One region of the Kitasatospora sp. NPDC048286 genome, then DNA from elsewhere that is predicted to be linked to it. Evidence: riboswitches for the same ligand, from Rfam matches in the RefSeq annotation. Region 1 holds a riboswitch; the other holds the start of a gene.
The links. Region 1 has a riboswitch for thiamine pyrophosphate ahead of ACGF13_RS03465 (purine-cytosine permease family protein). Riboswitches for the same ligand answer to the same signal wherever they lie in the genome.
Positions count from the first base shown of each region.

Region 1 (5,201 bases):
GCCGCCGCCGTGCGCGGAGGCGGCCCAGCCGAGGGCGAAGTACAGCGCGGCGTCGCCCAGCAGTCCGGCCTGGACCCCGGCCAGCCAGAACAGGTACGGACGGGGCAGCGCGACCGGGGCCGGTGCGCCGGTGGTGGTGGTCATGCCGGGCGACGCTAGGCCCCTCGACCAGGTCGAGGGCAAGCACGCCGAGGGCGCCGCCACCGGCGGACGACCGACGAACTACCGGCGGACCACCGGCTCCTGGAGCTCGGTGACCCACCCCGCCTGGTCCTCCGGGCACTCCAGGTACAGCTCCCGGGCGTAGCCGGCCGAGCGGTAGCCGTTCTGCTCGATGAAGCGGGCGAGTTCCTGGCTGCTGCCCAGCACCTCGTCCATCGAGCCGCGGTGCACGATGGTCGCCGCCTCCTCGATCGGCGGCAGGTCGAGCACCTCGAAGTCGTGCGCGCCCGGCCGCACCGACGAACCGACCGGGATGCCCACCAGGACCAGCACCGCGCCGTTGCCCTCCGGTGCGTCCTGGTAGTGGGCAACGGAAGGACCGGTCGCCTCGATCCCGGCCTCGGCCAGCCGCCCGCACAGCTCGCCGAACAGCGGCCCGATCACCGGTCCGATGTCCTCCGGCTCGTAACTCGCGGCCACACCGCTCAGTTGGGCCACCCGGACGGACGGCACCGGCTTCACCACGACATCGTGTGCGGACATGGTCCCCTCACTCTCGATCGTCCGGAGCCTCGCCTCCACCCGGGCCAGCCGCAGCTCGTCGGCCGCGATCGCCTCGGCGAGCTGGGCCCGCCGCAACCGCAGCATCCCGCGCAGTTCGGCCGGGTCCACCCGCTCGTCCAGGACGGCCCGTACCTGCTGCAGCGTGAAGCCGAGCTCCTTGAGCGCGATCACCCGGTTGAGCCGGGCGAGTTGGGATGCCTCGTAGAAGCGGTACCCGCTGACCGGGTCCACCCGGGCGGGCCGCAGCAGTCCGATCGCGTCGTAGTGGCGCAGCATCCGTACCGACACCCGGCCGTGGCTGGCGAAGTCTCCGATGTTCAACATGGTGCGACCACTCCATCCCCTACCACCGTGTCAGGGTCAACCCCGCTCGCCCACCACCCCCCGGGGAACGCGAAGGGCGGGTGCCGAACGATGTCGGCACCCGCCCTGAGCAGGTGGTTCTCCTACCGGCGGAGAGCGTGGGATTCGAACCCACGGTACGGGGTCACCGCACGACAGTTTTCAAGACTGTTCCCTTAGGCCGCTCGGGCAGCTCTCCAGGCGGAGGTCAGCCTAACGGGTCCGGAGGGGTTCGGTGCACACGTTTCCGCGCGGGCCGTGGGTTACTGGTCGCCCTCGCGCTGGCCGAGGGTGACCTTGGTGTTGAGGGTCTGGCCGTTGCGGGTGTACTCGACGTCGACGGTCTCGCCGGGCTTGTGCGTCCAGATCCGGCTGACCAGGGCCGGGCCGTTCTCGATCGGGACGCCGCCGAGCTTGGTGATGACGTCGCCCGGCTTGAGGCCGGCCTTGTCGGCCGCGCCGCCGGGGGTGACGGCGGGCTGGCCCTGGATGTCCTTGGTCTGGATCTGCGCGCCGTCGCCCTTGTAGTCGTCGTTGCGCAGCACGTCGAGCTTGGCGTAGACCGGCTTGCCGGTCTTGATCAGGGTGTCCGCGACCCACTTGGCCTGGTTGATCGGGATGGCGAAGCCCAGGCCGATGCTGCCGGCCCGGCCGTTGGCGGAGGCGTTGGACTGGATCGCCGAGTTGATGCCGATCACCGCGCCGCCGGAGTCCAGCAGCGGGCCGCCGGAGTTGCCGGGGTTGATCGAGGCGTCGGTCTGGAGGGCGTTCATGTACGAGGCCTGCGAGCCGGTGTCGTCGCCGGAGGCTACCGGGCGGTCCTTGGCGCTGATGATGCCGCTGGTGACGGTGGACTCCAGGCCGTACGGTGCGCCGATCGCGACGGTGGCGTCGCCGACGTTGACCTTGTCGGAGTCGGCCAGCGGCAGCGGGGCCAGCTTGCTCTTGGGCGGGTTGTCGATCTTGACCACGGCGACGTCGTAGCCCTCGGCGTGGCCCAGCACCGAGGCGCTGTAGGAGGTGCCGTCGGCGAACTTGACGGTCAGTTTGCCGCCGCTGAGGGTCGGCGCGACCACGTGGTTGTTGGTGAGGATGTGGCCCTCGGTGTCGAAGACGAAGCCGGTGCCGGTGCCCGACTCGCCGTTGCCCTGCGCCTTGATGGTGACGACGCTGGGCAGCGCCTTCTGCGCGATGGCGGCGATCGAGCCGGGGGCGGGCTCGTTCTTCTGGGTGTCGCTGGCCTGGACGGTGGTGCTGCGGTGGTCGTTCGCGGAGCTGTTGCGGTCGACCCCGTCGGCGACGGACACGCCGAGCGCGCCGCCGGCCAGGCCGGCGACCACCGCGACGGCCGCGATCAGGGCGACCAGGCCGCCGCGCTTCTTGCGCGGGCCGCCGGGACCACCGGGACCACCGGGGTAGTCCGCCGGGTAGCCGAGCGGGCCGGCCGGGCCGCCGGGGTAGCCGGCGCCGCCGGAGGTGGAGTCGTGGGTGGGGCCCCAGCCGCCGAGCGGCTGGCCGGCCCCGAAGGGGTGGTGGCCGTGCGCGGCGGGGGCGGCGGCCGGAGCGGCGCCGAAGCCCTCGTGAGCGCCGGCGGCGGGGACGCCGTGGGTCGGGGTGGCGTACGGGTTGCCGGCCGGCGGCAGGGCCGGGGCGGCGGGCGCGGCTGCGGCGGGGGCCGCGGCGACCGGGGACGGCGGGGCGGGCGGCAGGACCGGCGGCGGCGCGTCGATGTAGCCGGTGGCCGGGTCGACGGCCGGCTCCTCCGCGACGGGCGCGGCGGGCGCCACGGGCGCGGCGGGCGCGGCAGGCGCGGCAGGCGCGGCAGGGGCCTCCGGCGCCGGCACCTTGGTGAAGGCGACGGTGGGCTTGTGCCCACCCTCGGCCGGGACCCCCTCGGCCGGAACGCCCTCGGCCGGGACGGCGTCCACGGGCGGCGCCGCCTCGACGGCAGCGGCATCGGCGGCACCCGCCTCCGGCCCCGGCACCCGCCGGAAGGCCATGGTCGGCTGGTGCCCGCCCTGAGCGGGGCCTTCGGAAGCGGTCTCGGCCGCCCCCTGGCCGGCGGGCTGCTCCCCCTGCGGCCCGGCGGGCCCAACCTCGCGCTCGGTGCTCACGGACGACCTCCATAGCTGGCAGAACCAAGGACCATAGTTTTTCGCACTGACGATTCGATTGCCGTAAGGACCCCTCTGAAGAACTCATAAGAATCCTTAGCCGGTACCGACACCGGTACCGACGGCCGAGGCTCCCCTCCCCCGCCGGACGTCCCGCGATGCGGACCGTACGCCCTCGGCCTTGGGTGTTGGCCCCCGTGCCGGTTAGCCTGTCGCTCACAACTGACACGCGGGAGCTTGGACCCACCAGGCTGAGAGTGCGCATGTCGACCGTACGCCACGCGAGTGACGGACGTTCGAGGGGGCGCTGACCGCCGGAACCTGTCCGGGTAATGCCGGCGTAGGGAGTATCGGCCATGCCGCCTGCTTCGCCATCCTCTTCTTCGGGTGCGCCCGAGTCCAAGGGTTTCTCCGGGTCCACGGCCACGGCCGTCCTGGACCGCCCCCAGCGGGCCGATCACGTCGAGGCGCCCCTGGTGCTCGACACCGAGCCGCCGCGCACGCTGCGCTTCCGGGACCACTTCGCGCTCTGGATGAACCTGGGCGTCAGTCTGATCGGCTTCTCCACCGCCGCCACCGTGCTCGGCGCCCCCGGCAGCGAGCTGTCGCTGGCCGCCGCGGTGACCGCGATCACCGTCGGTACGGTCGTCGGCACCGCGATGCTCGGCCTGGCCTCGCTGATCGGCGCCCGTACCGGCGCCCCCGCGATGGCGAACCTGCGCGGGCTGTTCGGCACCCGGCTGTCGTACCTGCCGACGGTGCTGAACATCGTGCAGTGCATCGGCTGGGGCGTGTTCGAGCTGCTGACCATCTCGGTGGGCGCCCAGACCGTCGCCCACACCACCGGCTACCGCTGGCTGTTCGTCCTGCTCGCCGGCGCGCTGACCACCGTGCTGACCATCTGGCCGCTGGGCTCGATCGCGGTGCTGCGCCGCTTCGTGGCCGGGGCGGTCGCGGTGGCGATGGTGTACTTCACCGTCCAGCTGGGCCGCCAGGGCGTGCCGGACCCGGGCGCGGGCAACTGGCACGGCTTCCTGGGCGCCACCGACGCGATGATCGCGGTGTCGGTCTCCTTCGTCCCGCTGGCCGCCGACTACACCCGGCACTCGCGCACCCCGCGCTCGGCGTTCTGGGGCAGCTTCTCCGGCTACACGATCGCCCAGGTCTGGTGCTACGTGCTCGGCCTGATGGCGCTGCTGCAGTCGGACGGCGACCCGAACCGGATCTTCGACTCCTTCCTCGGGGTCTGGGCCGGCTGGCTGTTCCTGCTGGTGCTGGTGCTGCGCGAGACGGACCAGTCCTTCGCCAACGTGTACTCGACCGCGATGTCGGTGCAGAACCTGCTGCCGAGGGTGGACCGCCGGGTGCTCTCCGGCGCGATCGGCGTGCTGATCACCGTGCTGGCGCTGCAGATCGACGAGTTCACCGACACCTACTACGGCTTCCTCGGCCTGATCGGCTCGGTGTTCGTGCCGCTGCTGGCGGTGCTCGTGGTGGACTACTTCCTCGGCGCCGGCCGGCGCGGCTGGAACCTCTCCGCCGACGCGCCGTCCCGCTGGCTGATGCTGCTGCCGTGGGCGCTGGGCTTCGCCGTCTACCAGTTCATCGCGCCGACCAAGGTGGCCGACTGGTGGACGGACTTCTGGACCTCCGCCCAGGAGGCGCTGCACTTCACCCCGCAGGAGTGGACCTCGGCCTCGCTGTTCGCCTTCCTGGTGCCGGCCCTGGTCACCTGGGCGCTCACCCCGCTCGGCCGCCGCGCCGCCCGGCCCTGACCGCACCTGACCTGACCTGACCTGACCGAACCGGCGAGGCCCGGCGGAACACGGCAGAACACGGCAGAGCACGACTGAGCACGGCGAAGACGGCCCCACCGGTTGGGGCCGTCTTTGTCCGCGCTTCACTTCCGCCACCTATCGTTGGGCCTGTGACCAGCCCAGACCTGTCCTCGACGGCGGCGCGCACCGTGCCGACCGTCCAGGTGATCGCCCACCGCGGTTCCTCCCACGCCCTGCCCGA
Region 1 is NZ_JBICZE010000001.1:736,345-741,545, forward strand. Features, by position in the region: gene ACGF13_RS03445 (MFS transporter) at 1-144, opposite strand, end outside; gene ACGF13_RS03450 (MerR family transcriptional regulator) at 223-1,050, opposite strand; tRNA gene ACGF13_RS03455 (tRNA-Ser) at 1,180-1,267, opposite strand; gene ACGF13_RS03460 (S1C family serine protease) at 1,332-3,182, opposite strand; TPP riboswitch at 3,402-3,546, shown strand; gene ACGF13_RS03465 (purine-cytosine permease family protein) at 3,539-4,957, shown strand; gene ACGF13_RS03470 (glycerophosphodiester phosphodiesterase) at 5,110-5,201, shown strand, end outside.

Region 2 (5,201 bases), on a different contig from region 1:
ACGTCGCGGTGGACCAGCCCGGCCCGGTGGGCGGCGCCGAGCGCGGCCAGCACCGGCTCCAGCACGTCCAGCGCGGCCCGGACGGACAGCGCCCCGCGGTCGCGCAGCAGGTCGCGCAGGGTGCGGCCGGGCACGTACTCCATGGCGAGGAAGACGTGGCCGCCGTCCGCGCCCTGGTCGAAGACGTTGACCACGTTGGGGTGGGTGAGCTTGGCGACCGCCTTGGCCTCGCGGATGAAGCGGGCGGTGAAGCCCTCGTCCCCGGCCAGCGAGGGGTGCATCACCTTGAGCGCGACCACCCGGTCCAGGCGGGTGTCGGTGCCCCGGTAGACGGTGGACATCCCGCCGGTCGCGATGCGCTGCTCGACCCGGTACCGGTTGTCGAGCAGGCTGCCGATCAGGGGGTCGTGCAGTGCCATGTCCACCCGGTGAGTCTAGTGCCGCCGGGCGAAGCCGGGCCCGGAGGACACCGTCTCCGGGCCCGGCTGTGCCCTGCTTGTGACACGGCTTCGCGCCGCGGGGGCCGGTGCCGTGGGCGCGCCGGACGCTCAGAACGCGGGGTGCTCGCGGGTGTCCAGGTCGGCCCGGCCGGCCATCGCGGAGGAGGCCTCGGCGTGGAAGCGGCGCGGGATGCGGCCGGCCCGGTGGGCGAGCCGGCCCGCCTCGGCGGCGTGCCGCATCGCCTCGGCCATCAGTACCGGGTCCTGAGCCCTGGTCACCGCGGAGGCGAGCATCACCGCGGCGCAGCCCAGCTCCATCGCCAGCGCCACGTCGGAGGCGGTGCCGGCGCCCGCGTCCAGGATCACCGGGACGCCGGCGCCCTCCACGATCAGCTGGAAGTTGTGCGGGTTGCGGATGCCCAGGCCCGAACCGATCGGCGAGCCCAGCGGCATGATGGCCGCGCAGCCGACGTCCTCCAGCTTGCGCGCCAGCACCGGGTCGTCATTGGTGTACGGCAGGACGGTGAAGCCGTCGTCGACGAGCGTCTCGGCGGCGTCCAGCAGCTCGATCGGGTCGGGCAGCAGGGTGCGCTCGTCGGCGATCACCTCCAGCTTGACCCAGTCGGTGCCGAGCGCCTCGCGGGCCAGTCGCGCGGTCAGCACGGCCTCGCCGGCGGTGAAGCAGCCGGCCGTGTTGGGCAGCACCCGGATGCCGTTGCGGGTCAGCACGTCCAGGACGGAGCCCTGGGTGCCGGCGTCGAGCCGGCGCATCGCGACGGTGGTCAGCTCGGTGCCGGAGGCGAGCAGCGCGCGCTCCAGGACCTCCAGGCTGGGGGCGCCGCCGGTGCCCATGATCAGCCGGGAGGAGAAGGACGTCCCGGCGATGGTCAGAAGGTCGTCGGCCATGGTTCAGCCTCCCTGGACGGCGGTGAGGATCTCGATCCGGTCGCCGGTGTCCAGCGCCGTCGCGGGCCACGAACCGCGCGGCACCACGGCCTCGTTGAGCGCGGCGGCGACGCCGGTGTTGGCGGCGCTGACGGAGGCCACCACCTCGGCGAGGGTGGTCCCGGCGGGCAGTCGGCGGGGCTCGCCGTTGACGGTCAGGGTGATCTCGGTCGGGGTGATCTCGGTCGGGGCGGTCCCGTTCTGCGGGATCCCGGTCCGGGTGGTCTCGGTCATGCGGAGGCCTTCGTCGTGGAGCGGTCGGGGGAGAAGCGCAGGGGCGTGAACGGCCTTGCGAGCTCGGGGACTTCGCCGGTGGCCAGGTACTCGGAGACCAGGTCGGCGGTCACCGGGGTGAGCAGCACGCCGTTGCGGTGGTGGCCGGTGGCGGCGACCAGCCCGGGCAGCGAGGTCGGGCCCAGCAGTGGGGCGTTGTCCGGTGATCCCGGGCGCAGCCCGGCTGAGGTCTCCAGCAGCGGGAGTTCGGTGATCCCCGGGACCAACTCGTGGGCGTCGCGCAGGAGTTCGTACACCCCGCCGGCGGTGACGGTGGTGTCGTAGCCCTGCTCCTCGGTGGTCGCGCCGACCACCAGCTCGCCGTTCTCGCGCGGCACCAGGTACAGGTGCCGGCCGCGGACGACGGCACGGACGTTGCGGGACAGGAACGGACGGTAGGCGTCCGGGACGCGCAGCCGCAGCACCTGCCCCTTCACCGGGCGGATCGCGGGCAGCACCCCCTCGGGCAGGCCGGGCAGCCGGTGGCTGTGCGGGCCGGCGGCGAGCACGACCTGCTCGGCGCTCACCGTCTCCCCGGTGCTCAGGCGGGCGCCGGTCGCCCGGCCGTTCCCGACCAGCAGCTCGACGGCCTCGGCCCGGTGGAACAGGACCCCGGCGCCTTCGCAGGCGAAGACCAGGGCGTCCAGCAGCCGGCGGCCGTCCACCTGGTGGTCCTCGGCCACGTGCAGGCCGCCGCGCACCCCGGGGGCGAGCATCGGCTCCAGCTTGCGGGCCTCCCGGCCGGTCAGCCAGCCGGAGTCCAGGCCGAGCCGCTGGTGGAAGGCGTGCAGTTCGCGCAGTTCCGCGCGGTCGTCGGAGTCCAGCGCGACGGCGAGCGTGCCGCAGCGGCGGTAGCCGGTGTCCCGGCCGCCGCCGGCCTCGGTGAGCTCGGCGGCGAAGTCCGCGTACCGCTCGTTCGAGGCCATGCCGAGGCGCAACAGCGGCTCCTCGCCGTACTGCAGCTCGGTGACCGGGGCGAGCATGCCGGCCGCGACCCGGGCCGCGCCGCCGCCGGGGGAGGGGTCGACCACGGTCACGTTCCGCAGGCCGCGCTGGGCGGCGCGCCAGGCGACGGCGAGGCCGATGATGCCCCCGCCGATCACCAGCACGTCGGCGTGGGCGGGCGATGGCAAGCGTGACAAAGCTGCTCTTCTCCCTTCGCCGGTATGACCCGGATCAGGTTCGGACGGTCGCAGGCCGTGTCAGCCCGCCTCTCAGCCCGGTCCGCCGGGCTCCCGTGTGGTGCCCCCACCTTAACGCCGGGGGTCGGCCCGGCCGAAGGCCCGTACGCAGGGTGGACAGCGGTGTGGGCGGTGGGACCCGCCCGGCCGCAGGCCCGTACCGGAGAGGGACCGCCCGCACCTCCCGGCCCACCCCCGGCCGCCGGTCGGCCGCTGAGTACAGTGACGGGCGTGGCAGAGCTGAGCGGAACGGATCAGGTGGTCGTCGTCGGAGCCGGGCTGGCCGGGGCGCAGTGCGCCCTCAAGCTGCGGCAGGGCGGTTGGCGGGGGCGGATCGTGCTGGTCGGCGAGGAGCCGCACGCGCCGTACGACCGGCCGCCGCTCTCCAAGGACGTGCTGCTCGGCAAGGCCGACTCCACCGCCCTGGGCATCGACTACGGGCAGCTCGACATCGAGCTGCTCACCGGCCGCCGCGCCACCGGCCTCACCCCCGGCGTGCTGCACACCGACGGCGGCGACCTCCCGTACGGCTCGCTGGTGATCGCCACCGGCGCCGTGCCGCGCGCCCTGCCCGGCGCCGAGCGGGCGCACCTGCTGCACACCCTGGACGACGCCCTGGCGCTGCGCGCGCTGCTGCGCCCCGGGCTGAGGCTGGTGCTGGTCGGCGCGGGCTGGATCGGCGCCGAGGTGTCCACCGCGGCCCGCGCGGCAGGCTGCGAGGTGACGGTGGTCGAGGCCGGTCCGGCGCCGCTGCCCGGCGCGCTGCCGACGGAGATCGGCTCGGCGATGGCCGCCTGGTACGCCGCGGCCGGGGTCGAGCTGCACTGCGGCGTCGGCGTGGCCGCCGTGGAGCCCGGCGCGGTGCTGCTGGCGGACGGCTCGCACCTGCCCGCCGACGAGGTGGTGGTCGGCATCGGGGCCCGCCCCGCGACCGGCTGGCTGGCCGGCTCCGGGGTCGAGCTGGACGCGACCGGCGCCGTCGTCGTGGACGGGCGGCTGCGCACCTCGGTGCCCGGCGTCTTCGCGGCCGGCGACTGCGTCAGCTACCCGTCGGCCCGGGCCGGCGCCCGGCTGGCCGTCCAGCACTGGGACCACGCCCTGCAGTCCGGTGAGGCGGTGGCCGCCGCCGTCCTGGGCGCGGACGCGCCGGACTACGACCCGGTGCCGTACTTCTGGTCCGAGCAGTTCGGGCGGATGGTCCAGTACGCCGGCCGGCACGCCGAGGGCGACGTGCCGCTCTGGCGCGGCGGTCCGCAGGACGCCGAGTGGTCGGTGCTCTGGCTGCGCGACGGCGTGCCGAGCGCGCTGCTGACCGTGGACCGGCCGCGCGACCTCACCCAGGGGCGCAGGCTGATCGAGCGCGGCACGGCGCTGGATCCGGCCCGCGCGGCAGACCCGTCGGTGCCACTGAAGGCGGCCGTGGCGTAGGGCCATGTGCGCGGTGGGCCGTGGAGGTGGCAGTCTGGTGCCGTGAGTGAGATCGATGCCAAGACTGAAGCCCTGGTCCCCGAGTGGCTGTACCTGCCCGACATCTCCGAGCGGTGGGGTGTGCTGGTCACCGAGGTCCGCAACATGGTCAAGCAGGGTGACCTGATCGCGGTCCGCCGCGGTCCCAACAAGTCCCTGCAGGTCCCGGCGGCCTTCATCGACGAGACCGGCCCGGTCAAGCACCTGGTCGGCCTGCTGACCGTGCTGCGGGACAGCGGCTTCTCCGACGACGAGATCGTCGAGTGGCTGTTCACCGAGGACGAGTCGCTGCCCGGCAGCCCGATCCAGGCGCTGTGGGAGAACCGGGCGACCGAGGTCAAGCGCCGCGCCCAGGCCATGGCGCTGTGATGACGGACCCCCGTGCCGCCCTCGCCGACGCCCGGCTGTACCTGTGCACCGACGCCCGTCGGGAGCAGGGCGACCTCGCCGAGTTCCTGGACGCGGCGCTGGCGGGCGGGGTGGACGTCGTCCAGCTGCGCGACAAGGGCCTGGAGGCCCGGCAGGAGCTGGCGGCCCTGGAGGTCTTCGCCGACGCCTGCCGCCGGCACGGCAAGCTGCTGGCCGTCAACGACCGCGCCGACGTCGCCCACGCGGCCCGGCCGGACGTGCTGCACCTCGGCCAGGACGACCTGCCGGTACCGGCCGCCCGGGCGATCCTCGGCGAGGACGTGCTGATCGGCCGCTCCTGCCACGCCGAGTCCGAGGTGGACGCGGCGATCGCCGAGCCCGGCGTGGACTACTTCTGCACCGGCCCGGTCTGGCCGACCCCGACCAAGCCGGGCCGCCCGGCCCCGGGCCTCGGCCTGGTCTCGTACGCGGCGAAGCAGGCCACCGACCGGCCGTGGTTCGCGATCGGCGGGATCGACCTCGGCAA
Region 2 is NZ_JBICZE010000002.1:360,285-365,485, reverse strand. Features, by position in the region: gene pknB (Stk1 family PASTA domain-containing Ser/Thr kinase) at 1-419, opposite strand, end outside; gene ACGF13_RS05960 (thiazole synthase) at 549-1,346, opposite strand; gene thiS (sulfur carrier protein ThiS) at 1,350-1,619, opposite strand; gene thiO (glycine oxidase ThiO) at 1,616-2,800, opposite strand; TPP riboswitch at 2,795-2,907, opposite strand; gene ACGF13_RS05945 (NAD(P)/FAD-dependent oxidoreductase) at 3,062-4,267, shown strand; gene ACGF13_RS05940 (Rv2175c family DNA-binding protein) at 4,310-4,675, shown strand; gene thiE (thiamine phosphate synthase) at 4,675-5,201, shown strand, end outside.
Region 2: another riboswitch for thiamine pyrophosphate. It lies ahead of thiO (glycine oxidase ThiO); the one in region 1 lies ahead of ACGF13_RS03465 (purine-cytosine permease family protein).